2 regions of the Kitasatospora sp. NBC_00039 genome follow, and region 1 is predicted to be linked to the other one. Evidence: riboswitches for the same ligand, from Rfam matches in the RefSeq annotation. Region 1 holds a riboswitch; the other holds the start of a gene.
What was found. A riboswitch is a leader RNA that binds a small molecule or an ion and turns the genes downstream of it on or off. The one in region 1 is predicted to bind cyclic di-AMP.
Positions count from the first base shown of each region.

Region 2: it holds a riboswitch for cyclic di-AMP, as region 1 does, so the genes downstream of both, OG286_RS18255 (M23 family metallopeptidase) here and OG286_RS16460 (transglycosylase family protein) in region 1, are expected to answer to the same signal.

Region 1 is NZ_CP108289.1:3,741,258-3,748,669, forward strand. It holds gene eno (phosphopyruvate hydratase) at 1-1,194, opposite strand, end outside; gene OG286_RS16460 (transglycosylase family protein) at 1,442-2,341, opposite strand; cyclic di-AMP (ydaO/yuaA leader) riboswitch at 2,347-2,514, opposite strand; gene OG286_RS16465 (cytochrome P450) at 2,789-4,066, opposite strand; gene OG286_RS16470 (SDR family NAD(P)-dependent oxidoreductase) at 4,332-4,757, shown strand; gene OG286_RS16475 (MazG family protein) at 4,841-5,875, opposite strand; gene OG286_RS16480 (hypothetical protein) at 6,049-6,645, opposite strand; partial or broken gene OG286_RS16485 (phosphatase PAP2 family protein) at 6,874-7,412, shown strand, end outside.
Region 2 is NZ_CP108289.1:4,133,951-4,141,362, forward strand. It holds gene OG286_RS18235 (sensor domain-containing protein) at 1-300, opposite strand, end outside; gene OG286_RS18240 (GNAT family N-acetyltransferase) at 435-593, opposite strand; partial or broken gene OG286_RS18245 (transposase) at 670-1,005, opposite strand; gene OG286_RS18250 (hypothetical protein) at 1,209-2,081, shown strand; gene OG286_RS18255 (M23 family metallopeptidase) at 2,215-3,075, opposite strand; cyclic di-AMP (ydaO/yuaA leader) riboswitch at 3,088-3,246, opposite strand; gene OG286_RS18260 (YiaA/YiaB family inner membrane protein) at 3,493-3,783, shown strand; gene OG286_RS18265 (alpha/beta fold hydrolase) at 3,911-4,741, shown strand; gene OG286_RS18270 (TetR/AcrR family transcriptional regulator) at 4,911-5,480, shown strand; tRNA gene OG286_RS18275 (tRNA-Ile) at 5,555-5,631, opposite strand; gene OG286_RS18280 (SpoIIE family protein phosphatase) at 5,817-7,412, shown strand, end outside.

The sequences.
Region 1 (7,412 bases):
CTTGGCGACGCGCTCGGAGCGGGCCGGGGCACCGGTCTTGATCTGGCCGCAGTTGGTGGCGACGGCCAGGTCGGCGATGGTGACGTCCTCGGTCTCGCCGGAACGGTGCGACATCATGCAGCGGTAGCCGTTGCGCTGGGCCAGCTCGACGGCGTCCAGGGTCTCGGTCAGCGAGCCGATCTGGTTCACCTTGACCAGCAGCGCGTTGGCGGTGCCGGTCTCGATGCCCTTGGCCAGGCGGGCCGGGTTGGTGACGAACAGGTCGTCGCCGACCAGCTGGACCTTGTCGCCCAGCTTGACGGTCATGGCCTTCCAGCCGTCCCAGTCAGACTCGTCCAGCGGGTCCTCGATGGAGACCAGCGGGTACGAGGCGACCAGCTCGGCGTAGTACTCGATGAGCTCGGCGGAGGTGAGCGCCTTGCCCTCGAACTGGTAGGCACCGTCCTCGTAGAACTCGGAGGCGGCGACGTCCAGCGCCAGCGCGATGTCGCGGCCGGGCACGTAGCCCGCCTTCTGGATGGCCTCGGTGATGAGGTCCAGGGCCTCGCGGTTGCTGTCCAGGTTCGGCGCGAAGCCGCCCTCGTCACCGAGGCCGGTGGAGAGGCCGCGCTCCTTCAGCACGCCCTTGAGGGTGTGGTAGACCTCGACGCCCCAGCGGACGGCCTCGGAGAAGGACTCCGCGCCGATCGGGGCGATCATGAACTCCTGGATGTCGACGTTGGAGTCCGCGTGCGAGCCGCCGTTGAGGATGTTCATCATCGGGACGGGCAGGACGTGCGCGTTCGGGCCGCCCAGGTAGCGGAACAGCGGCAGGTCGCTGGCCTCGGAGGCGGCGTGCGCGACGGCCAGCGAGACGCCCAGGATGGCGTTGGCGCCGAGCGAGGACTTGTCCGGGGTGGCGTCCAGGTCGAGCATGGCCTGGTCGATCAGGCGCTGCTCGGTGGCGTCGTAGCCGACCAGCTCCGGGCCGATCTGCTCGATGACGGCCAGGACGGCCTTCTCGACGCCCTTGCCGAAGTAGCGGTTCTTGTCACCGTCGCGCAGCTCCAGGGCCTCGAAGGCACCGGTGGAGGCACCGGACGGGACAGCGGCACGACCGGTGCTGCCGTCGTCGAGGCCGACCTCGACCTCGACCGTGGGGTTGCCACGCGAGTCGAGAATCTCACGGGCTACGACGACATCGATGGACGGCACGAGGCATCTCCTAGCGGAAGCAGGTTCGCCCGACGATGGGTGCTGTCGGGCGAACGATTGCGGAGTCGTTACGACCAGAGCCTAACCGCACGGGCTCTCGGGGCCACGCTGACCTCGGTCCCGTCTCAGCGTGTGGCCCTGCTACCCCCCGGTAGTTCACCTGGTTGCCCCACGGAAGGCGACCAGATGCGGACGAAGGGGGTCGAATCCGGCCCCCTTCGTCGAATCACCGTGAAGACGGGGCCGCTCAGCCGATGTTGAGCACCTGGCCGGGCAGGATCAGGTTCGGGTCGGAGCCGACGGTGCCGCGATTGCCGTCGTACAGCGACTCCCAGCCGCCGGAGACGCCCTGGGTGGCGGCGATGCCGGCCAGCGTGTCGCCGGACTGGACGGTGTAGCCGTGGCCGGCGTACTGCTGGGCGGCCGGGGCACTCGGCGCGACCGGGGCGCTCTGGGCGACCGGCGTGCTCTGGGCGGCACGGGTGTCCTGGCTCGCGGCCTGGCCGGCGTACTGCTGGTAGACGCTCGGGTGGCTGGTCCAGTACCAGCCGCCGTTGTTCTGATACCAGTACACCTGCGCGTCGGCGTCCCAGCCGGCCTGGCCGGAGAAGCCCGGGGCCTGGGTCTCCTGCTGCGCGTACGGCTGGGTCTGCTGGGCATGCGGCTGGATGGCGGGCTTCTGGGCCGGCTTCTGCGCGGGCTTCGACTGGGCCGGCTTCGGAGCGGCGGGTGCGGCATCCGTGGAGGTGTCGACCGAGGCCGGTGCACCGCCCTTGCTCAGGCCGGCCTTCTGCGAACAGACCGGCCAGGCACCCGGGCCCTGCGAGGCGAGCACCTTCTCGGCGACCGAGATCTGCTGGGCCCTGCTGGCCTGGTGGGCCTGCGGCGCGTACGAGGTGCCGCCGTACGCCTTCCACGTGCTGGAGGTGAACTGCAGACCGCCGTAGAAGCCGTTGCCCGTGTTGATGCTCCAGTTGCCGCCACTCTCGCACTGGGCCACGGAGTCCCAGGTCGAGGCGGGGGCAGCCGAGGCGCCGGTGGCGGTGAGGATCGGCATCGCGAGTCCGACGCCGGCCACACCTGCGACGGCGATGGCCTTCTCGGCCTGGGTACGACGACGGTGACGGCCAGTTCCAACGAACAGCATGAAGAGGTCCCTCTCCGCACGCCTGCGAGGTGAGCTGTCGGGTTCGGACCGGGAGGTGGCCCGGCCGCGTCGCACGGACTTTCAGCCCGCGCGAGCGGCTTCACCCCAAGCCGTGGAGGACGGCAACAAACCTGGTTCCCCCGCCCCTGCCCAGGGTCTGGTCGGTTTCCCGTGACACGGCGGGCAGGATTCGGCGTTCCGCGCACGAGGTCCGCAGCTGCGAACTCCACGGAGGGTAGACAGATCCTCTTACCAATCACAAGCTCATATCGCCGATATCACACAGAAATTACGGTGCGTGATCGATCGTCCACAAACGGGGGCGATATGTCCGGGTTGATGATGGTTCAACCTCCCTGTCGCGGCGTGTCGGAGACGTCCCGTCAGAGTGTCGGATCCTCAGACCGTGACACTCGCGGCCCTGACGGCAGGTCCGTGGAGGGTTTGTCAGCTTGCGGCGGGCTTCTTCTCCGGACTGAATTCGACCGGAAGTTCACGGAGGCCACGCATGATCAGACCGCCCCGCCAGCGCAGATTCTCCGGGCTTTCGGCCAGCCGCAGATCGGGCAACCGGGTGAGCAGGGTGGCCAGCGCCGCCCGGCCCTCCAGCCGGGCCAGCGGGGCCCCGATGCAGTAGTGGATGCCGTGCCCGAAGCCCAGGTGCGGGTTGTCCGTCCGGGCCAGGTCGAGGGTGTTCTCGTCGGCGAACCGCGCGGGGTCCCGGTCCGCCGCCGCGAGCACCACCAGCACCGGGTCGCCGACCGGGATCTCCACCCCGCCGATGGTCAGCGGGCTGGTCGCGAACCGCCAGGTGGCCAGCTCCACCGGCCCGTCGTAGCGCAGGAGTTCCTCGATCCCGGTCTCCAGCAGGGCGCTCTCGCCGCGGGCGACGGAGTCCTGCAACAGCGCCCGCTGCTCCGGGTTGCGCAGCAGCGCGTAGGTGCCGTTGCCGATCAGGTTGACGGTCGTCTCGAAGCCGGCGAAGAGGAGGATGAAGGCCATCGCCGCGGCCTCGTTCTCGGTGAGGTGCTCGCCGTGGTCGCTGGCCCTGATCAGACCGGAGATCAGGTCGTCGCCGAGGTCCGCCCGCTTGCGGTGGATCAGCTCCGCCAGGTACGCGCGAATCCGCTTGACCGCCCGCCCCACACCGCCGCGCTGGCCCCCTCCCTGGCCCGGCCTGGTGTGGCGCACCATCATGCCCGCCCAGTCCCGGAAGTCGTCCTGGTCCTCGGCCGGCACCCCGAGCAGGTCGCAGATCGCGTAGATGGGGAGGGGGAAGGCGAACTCGTGGATCAGGTCGGCGCTGCCGCGCTCCGCGAAACCGTCGATCAGCCGGTCGGTGAGCTGCTGCACCCGGGGCTCGAACTCGGCCACCCGGCGGGGCGTGAACGCCTTCGACACCAGGCGCCGCAGCCGGGTGTGGTCCGGCGGGTCGATGTTCAGCAGGTGGGTCATCAGGTCGGCCTGGCGTTCGCCCGGGATGCCGACCCTGCCGGTGCGGTGGGCCTGCTCGCTGTGGTGGACCGGGTTCTTGGAGAGCCGGCTGTCGGCGAGCGCCTGCCGGGCGTCCGCGTACCTGGTCACCAGCCAGGCCTCCACCCCGCTCGGCAGGGTGGTGCGGTGCACCGGCTCGTGCTCCCGCAGCCACGCGTACGCCGGGTACGGGTCGGCGGCGAAGTCCCAGGTGAAGAGCGGCGGGCGGGCGGAATCGGGCTGAACTGGCATGCGTCGACGGTATCCGGTGGGGATCGGCGCGGTTCCCTGCCGGGCCGGTCGGCCGGCGGGGCCGCAGGGAACGTGTCGGGCGTCGGCCGTCGGGCGCGGCGGGTCGGTTCCCGGCCCGCGCCGGGCGGGTTCTCGGGCGTGGCAGGCGTGAGCCTGGTCACCTGAGGGGTAATCCCTGTTGCGGAGGGTCAGGACAAGCCTACGATCCTCCGCAAAGCAACACGTGGGCGCCGGTGCGGAGCCGCCCACCAGGGAGGAGCGCACCATGCGGGTCACCGGGGCAGTCGTGGTCATCGCCGTACTCGACGGCGGGTCGGGTGCCGACCTCGCACGCCGCTTCACCGCCGCCGGCGCCGTCGGCGTGCTCGTCGCCGACCAGCGGGAGGGCCTCGCCGAGGACCTCGCCGCCGAGCTCGACCGGCCGGGCTGCCCGGTCGTCGGCGTCTGCGGCGACATCCGCCGGCCCAGCGACGTCGCCGCCCTGGTCGACACCGCCGAGAAGCACCTCGGACCGATCGACCTGTTCTGCGTCGCCGGTCCGGACGGCGAGCGGATCGTCTCCCTCGACGAGCTGCCCGACCACCTCGACCTGGAGCGCCTCGCCGAGCTGCTCGCCCTGGTCGGCGAGGCCATCGGCGAGGTCGTGGTCCCGCAGCAGCGCCGTCCGGTGGAGGACGTCGCGACGGTCTGACCCGACCGTCACGGGGCTCGGCCCGTGGTCGGTGCGGGGGCGGTCCCGAGCCGGTGCGGGGGCCGCCTCGCCCGGTGCGGGCCTCAGTCCTTCGGCTTGAGCCCCTCGGCGGCGCGGACGGCGTCCCGGTACTCGCGAGCGGCCGCCCGCAACGCGGCGTCCACGTCCACCCCCGCGTCGTGCGCCCGCTGCGCCACGGCGAGCACCAGCCTGCCCGCCGACTCCGCGGTGAGCTCCGCCGGCAGCTCGAACGGCGCGTCCGGCACGCCCGCCACCCCGGACCGTCGCACCCGCGACACCAGCTTCGCCGCGTACGCCAGCGACGGCAGCCCGGCCGGCACACCGTCCAGCACCGACTCGCGATCCGACTTCTCGGCCGCCTTCAGCGTCTCCCAGTTCGCCTCCACCTCGGCGGCGCCCCCGGCCTCGGTGTCCCCGAACACGTGCGGGTGGCGGTACATCAGCTTCTCGACGATGTCCCCCGCCACGTCGTCGATCGAGAACGCGTCGGTGGGGTGCTCCTCGGCGATCCGCGAGTGGAAGAAGACTTGGAGCAGGACGTCGCCCAGCTCCTCGCGGAGCGTCCCGCGGTCCCCCTCCTCGATCGCCTCGACCAGCTCGAAGGCCTCCTCGACCAGGTACTTCACCAGGCTTGCGTGGGTCTGCTCGGCGTCCCAGGGGCAGCCGCCGGGCGAGCGAAGGCGGTCCATCACCGAGACCAGGTCCAGCAGGCGCGCACCCGGCAGGTCGTACGAGCCCGGCAGCACCTCGATCTCGGGCACCTCACCCGCGTGCTCCACCGCGAGGCGCGCCAGCGCGTCGGTCAGCCCGGGGTCGCCGTCCGGGCTGCCCAGCCAGACCGTCGGGCCCGTCCCGGCCGGCTGCTCCGCCGGCAGCCCGGTCAGCAGGCGCGCCAGCGCCGGCGCCGAACCGGGCGGCACGACCTCCACCTCGACCCCGGCCTGCCGCACCGCCGCCAGCTGCGGATTCCCGGCGTCCCCCGCCAGCACCCGCCCCGCCGACCGCAGCGCCTCCCAGGCCGGCCACGCCAGCAGACCGGGGGCCACCCGGTGGGTGGTGGTGAGCAGGATCAGCTTCGCGCCCGGAGAATTCGTCACACCCCGAACCTACCCGCCCCCGACCACGGCCCGCTTCCGCGCTTCCCCGGAGGCGTCCCGGCGGTCAGGCCGGGCACCGCGGCCCACGTTCCCCGGCGCAGGACCCCACCCGCGCACCAAGAGTCGGCCCAGCCGACTTCCTGTGCACCGCGTCCCTCCCCGGCGGGGCCGGCTCAGGGGGCCAGCCAGGGTGGGGTGTCGGGGAGGAGGGCGACCTGGGCCGGGTCCCAGGTGCCGTAGCGGGGGTTGACGTGCAGGTGGAGGGCGTTGGCGGCGGCGGCCAGGGCGCGGCGGACGATGGTGTCGCCCGCCGGGGTGCCGGCGTTCCGGCCGGCTGCGGCGGCGAGGCGGTTGATGCCCAGCCGGCGGCGGTAGTAGTCGTCGATCCCGCTGCCCGGTACGCCCCGGGCGGCCAGGACCCGGGCGAGCGGGCCGGCCCCGCCGTATCTGTCCTCGTCCGCCGCGCGGGCCGCCGCCACCTCGGCGCTGCCCACCCCCGGCCCGCGGTCGGCCACCGCGCGGGCGACCACCACGTCGAGCACCAGGTCGGAGACGGCCCGCCGGGCCGGCCCGTCCGGCTGCTGACGGGCGTCCGCCGAGGCGCCGCCGGCCGCGTGCCGCAGCTCCGCGACCCGGGCCTCGACCGCGCCGACCGGGATCCGCCGGCCGTCCATGAGCGCCGCCGTGCCCGGCGTGAGCCCGTCGCGCCCGCACGCGGCCAGCGCCGAGGCGGCGAGCAGGGCGCCCGCGACGGCGGTCCGACGGTGCATGGCTGGTCTCCGGGGTGACGGCGGCGCGCGGCGGGGTGTTCCGGTCGGAGGCCGCGCGTTGTCCCGAGGGTAGGGCGGGCACGGCCCGGTCGCGCGGACCGTGGCCCGAACGGGTCACCCGCACCCAGCACACCGGCCGTCAACCCTGACGATCGTCCAGGTCGCCCCCTTACTTTCGGGTCGGGCAGCCACCCGCCCGCCGCTCCTACTGTCCTGGCCATGAGGCACATGGTCAGGACAAATGCGGTCGGAACGACGGGCACCCGGGTGGCCGTCGCCGTGGTACTGCTGGCGGCGGGCACCGGCGTGGTCGGGTGGCTGGCCCCGGCGCGCGGCAGCGAGGGCGCGCCGGTCCGGGTGGTCGACGGCCCCTCCGCCACCGGCTACCGGCGGGTGGCGGCCGCCGTCGCCGACGCCCCGCACTGGCTGGCCTCGCTGCTGGAGCCCGCCACCGAGGCCGGTCTGCTGGTCCTGGGCCTGCTGCTGGCGCTCTGCTGGTGGACGGCGCGCGGCCGGCGGGCCACCGACCTGGTCGCGGGGGCTGTGCTCACCGGTCTCGGGACGGTGCTCGCGTACGGGGCGAGTGAGGTGCTGAAGGTGGTGATCGACGAGGAGCGCCCCTGCCGGGCACTGCTCGGCACAGCGACGGCGTCGGCGCGGTCGGCGGTCGCCGAATGCCCGCCGCCGGGCGACTGGTCGTTCCCGAGCAACCACGCGACGCTGGCCGTCGCCCTCGCGACCGGCCTGGTGCTGTTGCGCCCGCGGTG
Region 2 (7,412 bases), 390 kb from region 1:
CGCCAGCATCGAGCGGGTCCGGGCCCGCTCCAGCCGGCCGAAGCCGCGCGCGCCGCCGGTCAGCCCGGCCAGGACCGGGATGCCGAGGACGGTGAGGAAGGTGCCGAGGCCGAAGCAGAACAGGCTGACGCCGAAGGTGAACCCGACGAGGGCGACGGGCAGGCCGCTGAGGGCGAAGCCCAGCTCCCGGTAGAAGTAGGAGGAGAACGGCGCCCGCCAGGCGTACGGCGGCTCCTGGGTACGGCGGACGCCCTCGTGCCAGTCGTACTCGCTGCGCTGCATGCTCTCGCTGGTGCTCATGGCCTGGGCCTCGGTCCTCGGGTCTGCGGCGGTGCCGGTCGGGCTGATGGCTCAACCCTGTCAAAGTGCGGGCCGGGCGGACATCCGGCTCCCCGCCGAAGCGGGGTGGGGTTAACCCCCCTTCGCTCTCGTGCTCAGCGCTGCGGGCGCGGTGGCCACTCGTCGGCGAGCAGGGAGTACTGGAAGGAGTCGTGCCAGGCGCCGCGCAGGTACACGTGGTGGCGCAGCCGGCCCTCCGGCCGGAAGCCGGCCCGGGTGAGCACCCGGATGGAGGCGGCATTGGCCACGTCCACCCGGGCGACCAGCCGGTGCAGGCCGGGTCGGCCCGAACGCGAACTCGCAGAGCAGCCGGGTGATCTCGCCCGCGTAGCCGTTGCCCCAGGCGTCCGGGCGCAGCGCGTAGCCGAGGTGGGCGGAGCGGTGGCTGATCCTGAGGTCCTCGTGCGCGATGACGTCGTGCGCGCGAACCAGCGTGCGCGCGGCCTTGTGCGCGTGGTCGAGCCGCTGACGGCGCACCTTGCGGTGCAGGGCGACCACCCGTTGGACGACCTTCCGACGCCGACTGCTACGGCGCTTGCACCGGGACAGAGCCTGCTGGGCGGCTTCCAGCTTCCCGGCGGCGGCACGACCGTGACGCGGATTGGGCACGAAGCCGGAATTCGAGTCGGCGAGGAAATGGGCTGCACCCAGGTCGATACCGACCACGCTGTCCGTCGGGGGGCAGCGGCTCTGGCCGGTCCTGTTCGGCGGTCAGCAGCACCATCCCAGCCCACCCCCCTCGGTCAATACAGCCACCGCGCCACACGGCACTGACATTCCGTAGTGCCACTGCCACGCTGCGCACGCGTGGGCGGCGGATGGTCAGCCCCCCGGCGTCAAAGGTCAGAATTCCCTGCGAAAATCAGGAGGTGGAAGAAGAAGACCTGCGGCTCGCCCCGCGCACCAAGGCCGCCGACCTGCTCGCCTGGGCGGAGGCCGAGGGCCGCGCGCCGGTGGCCGAACCCCCGCTGCGGGCGGTGCTGGCGCTGCTGGAGCTGGGCGAGAGCAGGATGCACGACGGCTGGCCGGAGCTGACCTCGGGCGCCGTGGAACAGCTGCTGTACGAGCGGCTCCACCTGTACGTCCAGCCCGCGCCGGAGCAGGACCCTCTGGCGTACGGCGAGGCGGTGAGGCTGCTGATCGATCACCAGCGGGCGACGAAGCGGCTCAACGCCAAGCGGCAGGAGCGGCTGCACGCGGAGGCCGAGTGGCAGGGCGAGGTGGCGGCCGGGCTGCTGCGCCGGGCCGACCTGGTGACCTGGCCCCGGCTGTACACGGTGCTGCTGTGCGCGCACGACGTGGACGTCGCCGACGAGGCGGCGGTGCGGGAGTGGCTGGCGGCGTTCCGGGAGCTGGCGGAGGAGGACCGGCGGGCCGCGTTCGAGGCGCTGGCGGCGGCCGGGTGGCTGGACGAGCTGGACGAGGACGGCTGGGGCGCGGCCCGGGTGCTCTCGGTCGGGATGGCCACGGACGGTGCCCGGCTGCTGCTGGAGCAGGGCCTGATGCGGCGCAGCTACCGCAATCTGGCGGAGCTGACGGCGCTGGGGCGCCCGATGCCGGACGAGCTGGCCGGGGACTTCGGGGCGTTCGAGGAGGCGGCGGCCGAGGCGGCGCTGGACCTGATCGGCGAGTGGACGGTGCCGGGGCTTCCGCGGCTGCTGGTGGCGGAGTTCCCGGACCTCGCGCCGGAGCCGGGCCAGGAGGAGATCGACGCCTACCTGGCGCAGCTGCCGGCGGAGTGAGACGCGAAAGGGCGCCCCGGACCGGGGGCGCCCTTTCCTCGCGGTGCGTCAGGTGGTGCGGTGTCCCAGGCGGTGCGGTGTCCCAGGCGGTGCGATGCCTCAGGCGGTGTGGCGCCTCAGGGGACGCGGTGCCTCAGGGGGTGATGCCGCGCTGCTCGAACCAGGTCTCCGGGTCGACCGGGGCGCCGCCGCCGGGGCGCACCTCCAGGTGCAGGTGCGGGCCGGTGACGTTTCCGGTGGCGCCGACCTTGCCGAGCTGCTGGCCGGGGACGACCTTGCCGGAGCCCTTGATGATCGAGGAGAGGTGGCAGTACCAGATCTCGGTGCCGTCGGGCAGCGTCTCGACGATCCGGTATCCGTAGGAGCCGGCCCAGCCGGCCGAGGTGACGGTGCCCTGGCCGACCGCGTAGACGGGGGTGCCGGTGTCCGCGGCGAAGTCCAGGCCGGTGTGCAGGTGGGCCCAGTACGAGGCGCTCTGGCCGTAGTGGGCGGAGAGGTTGTAGTCGCGCACCGGCAGGTTGATGGCGGCGAGCTTGGCCTTCTCGGCCTCCTCGGCGGCCCGCTTGGCCTCCTGCTGCTGCGCGGCACGCTTGGCCTCGGCCTCCTTGGCGGCCTCGAGCCGGGCGGTCTCATCGGCGGCGGTGCGCTGGCTGTCGGCCTGCTGCTGGATCCGGGCGGCGAGCGCGAGGCCGGGGTCGGCGGCGAGGGCGACCGGGGTCTCGTCGGGGGCCTCGACGGCGGGCGCGGCGGCCGGGGTCGCGGAGGCGAAGCCGGTGGCGCCCAGGGTGGCGGCGACGGCGGTGACGCCGAGCAGTGGCGCGGTCCCACGGGTCTGACGCGGCATCCGGTGCCGGTTGGCCTCGGCGGCCTGCGGGGCGGCCTCGTCGGAGGGCCCGCCGTACTCGCCGGGGTGGGCGGGCGGCCACGGGTGGTCGAGCAGCTGGGTGCCGGCGGGGGAGCCGGGCAGGTGTGCCGGAGAGTGCGTCGACGCCACGGAGGCGCGCTCCTTTCCTTCCTTCGCGCCTACCGGGTTAGCTGACGGGTTCGGAGCAGGAAGGTCTCCTACGGCTGGGCCTGGGCCCGGCCGATTCACCCCAAGGAACGTGGTTCCCCGGCTCCCTGACCTGCCCGGAGGCCGGTCGGTGGGATTAGGCGACGGCGCACGGTGCCGTCTGGGTACGGCGTTGCGGACCGCGCTGCGTTATCAAACGTTAATCCTAGGAGCCCCTGATTCCAAGCCATCCGTCCGGGGCAGCAGGACATGGTCCGGAACACTACGTGATCTGATGGGCGTTTTGGGGGGTTTGACGACAACTGACACTACCGAACGTGATTGGACGTCAACGAACGACCCCCCACCTGAGTACTTCTACTCATGTGCGGCCCGGTCGGACGCGGCCATCCTGGCGCCATGAACGCACCGATGCAGTCCCGCACCACGGCCGCGTACTACATCCAGGCCGTGCTCTCCTTCGCGCTCTCCGGCACCACCCTCGCGGTCGGGATCGCCTACCTCCCGGTGGGCGGCTGGACCCGGGCCTTCCTCGGGATCGGCCTGCTCTACACCGTCACCTCCTCGTTCACCCTGGCCAAGGTGATCCGCGACAAGCAGGAGACCAACGAGATCGTCACCCGGGTGGACCAGGCCCGGCTGGAGAAGCTGCTGGCCGAGCACGACCCGTTCAAGGTGGAGGGGGTCTGACGCCCTGCGGCCATCCGCCCTTCGGACAAGGCCGCCGGCGACCACTTGACGGCTAAGGCTATTAGCCTTAGCTTTATGGCTATCGGCACACCCGCCGATGACCGTCCCGGCGGACCGAGGAGGCCCCATGTCCGGCACCACCGCCCCCACCACCCAGTACCTCGACGTCCCCGGCGGCCGGCTCGCCTACGACGACACCGAGCAGGGCGACGGCGCCCCCGTCGTCCTGCTCCCCGGGATGCTCGACAGCCGGGCCGCCTACCGCCACCTGCGCCCGCTGCTGGTCGCCGCCGGCCACCGGGTGATCACGATGGACCTGCGCGGCTTCGGCGAGTCCTCGATCGCCTGGGACGACTACTCGCCGGCCGCGATCGCCACCGACGTCCTCGCCCTGCTCGACCACCTCGGCATCGAGCGCGCCGTCCTCGCCGGCAACTCGTACACCGGCGCCACCGTGGTCAAGGCCGCCGGGGACGCACCCGAGCGGGTCGCCGGGATCGTCCTGCTGGACGCCTTCGTCGAGAACCTGCCGCCGAACGCCCTGCAGCGCGCGACATTCGCCGTGATGGGCACGCTGCTGGTGCACTCCCCCGCGGTGTGGGGCCTCTACCACCGGAAGATGGCCTACCCCACCGCCAAGCCGGCCGACTTCGACGCGTACGTCGACGGGCTGGTCGCCGCGATGCGGACGCCCGGCCGCAAGACCGCCACCCGCGGGCAGCTCCACGGGGACTCCGCGCCCGTCGGCTGGACCGCCGCCGTGAAGTGCCCGGCGCTGGTCGTCATGGGCGGCAAGGACCCCGACTTCCCCGAGCCGGAGCTGGTCGCCGACCGGCAGGCCGCCGCCCTGCGCGCCCGCAAGGTGATGATCGAGGACGCCGGCCACTACCCGATGGCCGACCACCCGCAGGCCACCGCCGACGCGCTGCTGCCGTTCCTCGCCGAGCTGGCCGCCTGAGCCGCACCTGCCTGAGCTGTACCGGCCCGAGCCGCACCTGCCTGAGCTGTACCGGCCCGAGCCGCACCTGCCTGAGCCGCACCTGCCTGAGCCGCAGCCGACGTCCAGCAGCCGCAGCCCGGGCCGGACCTCCCGACGCCCGGAACCCGAACCACGGAGAACCGCCCCCATGCCCCGAGTAGGACTCACCCCCGAGCAGGTCGTCGGCCACGCCCTCGCCCTCATCGACGAGCAGGGCCCGGAGGCCCTCACCCTCGCCGCCGTCGCCGTGCGGGCCGGCGTGGCCACGCCCTCGCTGTACAAGCACGTCAGCGGCGGCCTGGCCGAACTGCGGCGGCTGATCGCCGTCCGGGTCACCGAGGAGTTGGCCGACCGGCTCGCCGAGGCCGCCCTCGGCCGCGGCGGGGACGACGCCGTCGCCGCCGTCCTGCGCGCCTACCACGCGTACGCCACCGAGCACCCGCACCGCTACAACGCGCTCCCGCAGGCCCCGCAGCCGGACGACGACCTCACCCGGGCGGCCACGCGACTGGTCGGCGTGATCATCGCGGTGCTGCGCGAGTACGGGCTCTCCGGGTCGGAGGCCATCCACGCCGCCCGCGCCGTCCGCTCGGTGGCCCACGGCTTCGCCTCGCTCTCCATCGGCGGCGCGTTCCAGCTCGCCGAGGACCTCGGCGGGACCCAGGACCGCCTGATCGCCGTGCTGACCCACGGCCTCCGCGACTGGCCCGGGGCCTGAGCCGCCGCGCACCCGCGAGGGGGCGGCGGGGACGCCGAAGGGCCCGGAGCGGGATCGCTCCGGGCCCTTCGTGGTGGTGGGCCTAACAGGACTTGAACCTGTGGCCTCTTCCTTATCAGGGAAGCGCTCTAACCGTCTGAGCTATAGGCCCTCGCCGATCGCATATCCTACTCGACCCGGGCCCGGTGCCGCACATCCGTCCCGGCCGGTCCCGCGCCCCGGCCCCGGCGGGGCTCACCGCCCGAGTCACCATTCACCGGCATAAGAAATAAGGTATTAAGAATTGAGTGGCCGATAAGGACCACCCGAGAAGGCAACGGAAAGGCCGGGGATCCCATGGACCTGACCTCGCCGTGGCTTCCCCCGTCCGAGGACGAGAGCCGGACGCCGCGCAGCAGCCCCACCGCGCGCAGCGCCATGCGCTGCGTCCGCTTACTGCTCGGCTGCACCAGCGCCGCCGACCTCCTCGGCACGGTGCTCGCCGAGGGCCCGGGCTGGATCACCGGCGAGGGTTCCGCGCTCTACCTGCTGGACTCCGCCGGCATGCTCCGGCTCGCCGCCTCCCACGGCCTGCCCGAGTGGGCACACGAGCGGTACAACGTGGTCGACCCGGCGAGCGACCTGCCCGCCGCGATGGCGCTCAGGCTGCGCCGGCCCTATCTGCTCAGCCCCGAGCGCACCAGCGTCGACTACCCCAACCGCAACGCGGGCATGGGCACCGGCATGGTCGCCGTCATCACCCTGCCGATGATCGTCGACGGGGAGCCGATCGGCGTGCTGGCCCTGGCGCTGGCCCACCGGGGCACCGTCCCCCGCCGCGACCTGGACGTCCTGGAGACGCTCGGCGACGCCTGCGCCCACCGGCTCTCCCACCTGCTCGACCACGTGAACGCCGAGACCGGCGTGAAGCGGGGGGCCCGCCCGGGGCCCGTGCCCGGAGCCGGAGCCGTACCCGGGGCCGGAACGCTGCAGGCGCCCGGCGGGGAGAGCGCCGGGCGGGCCGACGGGCTGGCCCACCCGCTGCTCTCGCTGGCCGTCCGCTCCGCCGGGCACGGCGCCTTCGAACGCGACCTGGTCACCGGCGAGACCTACTGGGACGCCCAGGCCTACCGGGTCGCGGGCCAGCCGCCGCCGGACGGGGGCGGCCCGGCGCCCGCCCCCGACCCGGAGCGGATCGTCCACCCGGAGGACCTGCCGGACTTCCAGGCCGCCCTCGCCGAGGCCCTCGCCACCGGCGGCCCGTACCGGATCACCTACCGGGTGCTGGGCCGGGGCGGCGGGGTGGTCCGGATCGAGGAGACCGGCGAGGTGATGCTGGACGTGCACCGGCGGCCGGTCCGGATCGCCGGCCTGGTTGCCGACCGGGACCGCGCCCGCGCCCCCGAGGAACGCCCGCCCGCCGGCGAGCCGGGCGGCGCCCCCGCGGCCGGGGCCCGCTCGTCGCTGCTGCTGGCGCTCACCCGGGCGCTGTCCCGCGCGATCACCGTCCGGGACGTCACCACCGCGGTCACCGACATCGCCCGCCCGGCCTTCGGCGCCGCCAGCATCGTGCTCGACCTGGTGGACGAGGGCCGGCTGCTGCCCGTCTCCCACACCGTCTACGGCGGGCCGCGCCGGACCGAGCTGACCCGGCTGGCCGACCTCTCCGAGGGCGTCATGCAGCACGCGCTGGCCCGCTCCACCCCGCTGTTCAGCGAACCGGGCCGGACGGGGCGCGCCCCGGCGGGCGGCGGCGGGCGGCTGACCCCGCCCGCCTGGGCGGTGCTGCCGCTGGTCGCCTCGGGGCGGCAGGTCGGCTCCTGCCTGATCACCTTCGCGACCGAGCGGGTCTTCGGGCGCGAGGACCGCACCTTCTACTCCGCGTTCGCCGGCATCCTGGCGCAGTCCCTGGAACGCGCCCGCCTCTACGACACCCACCACCACCGGGCCACC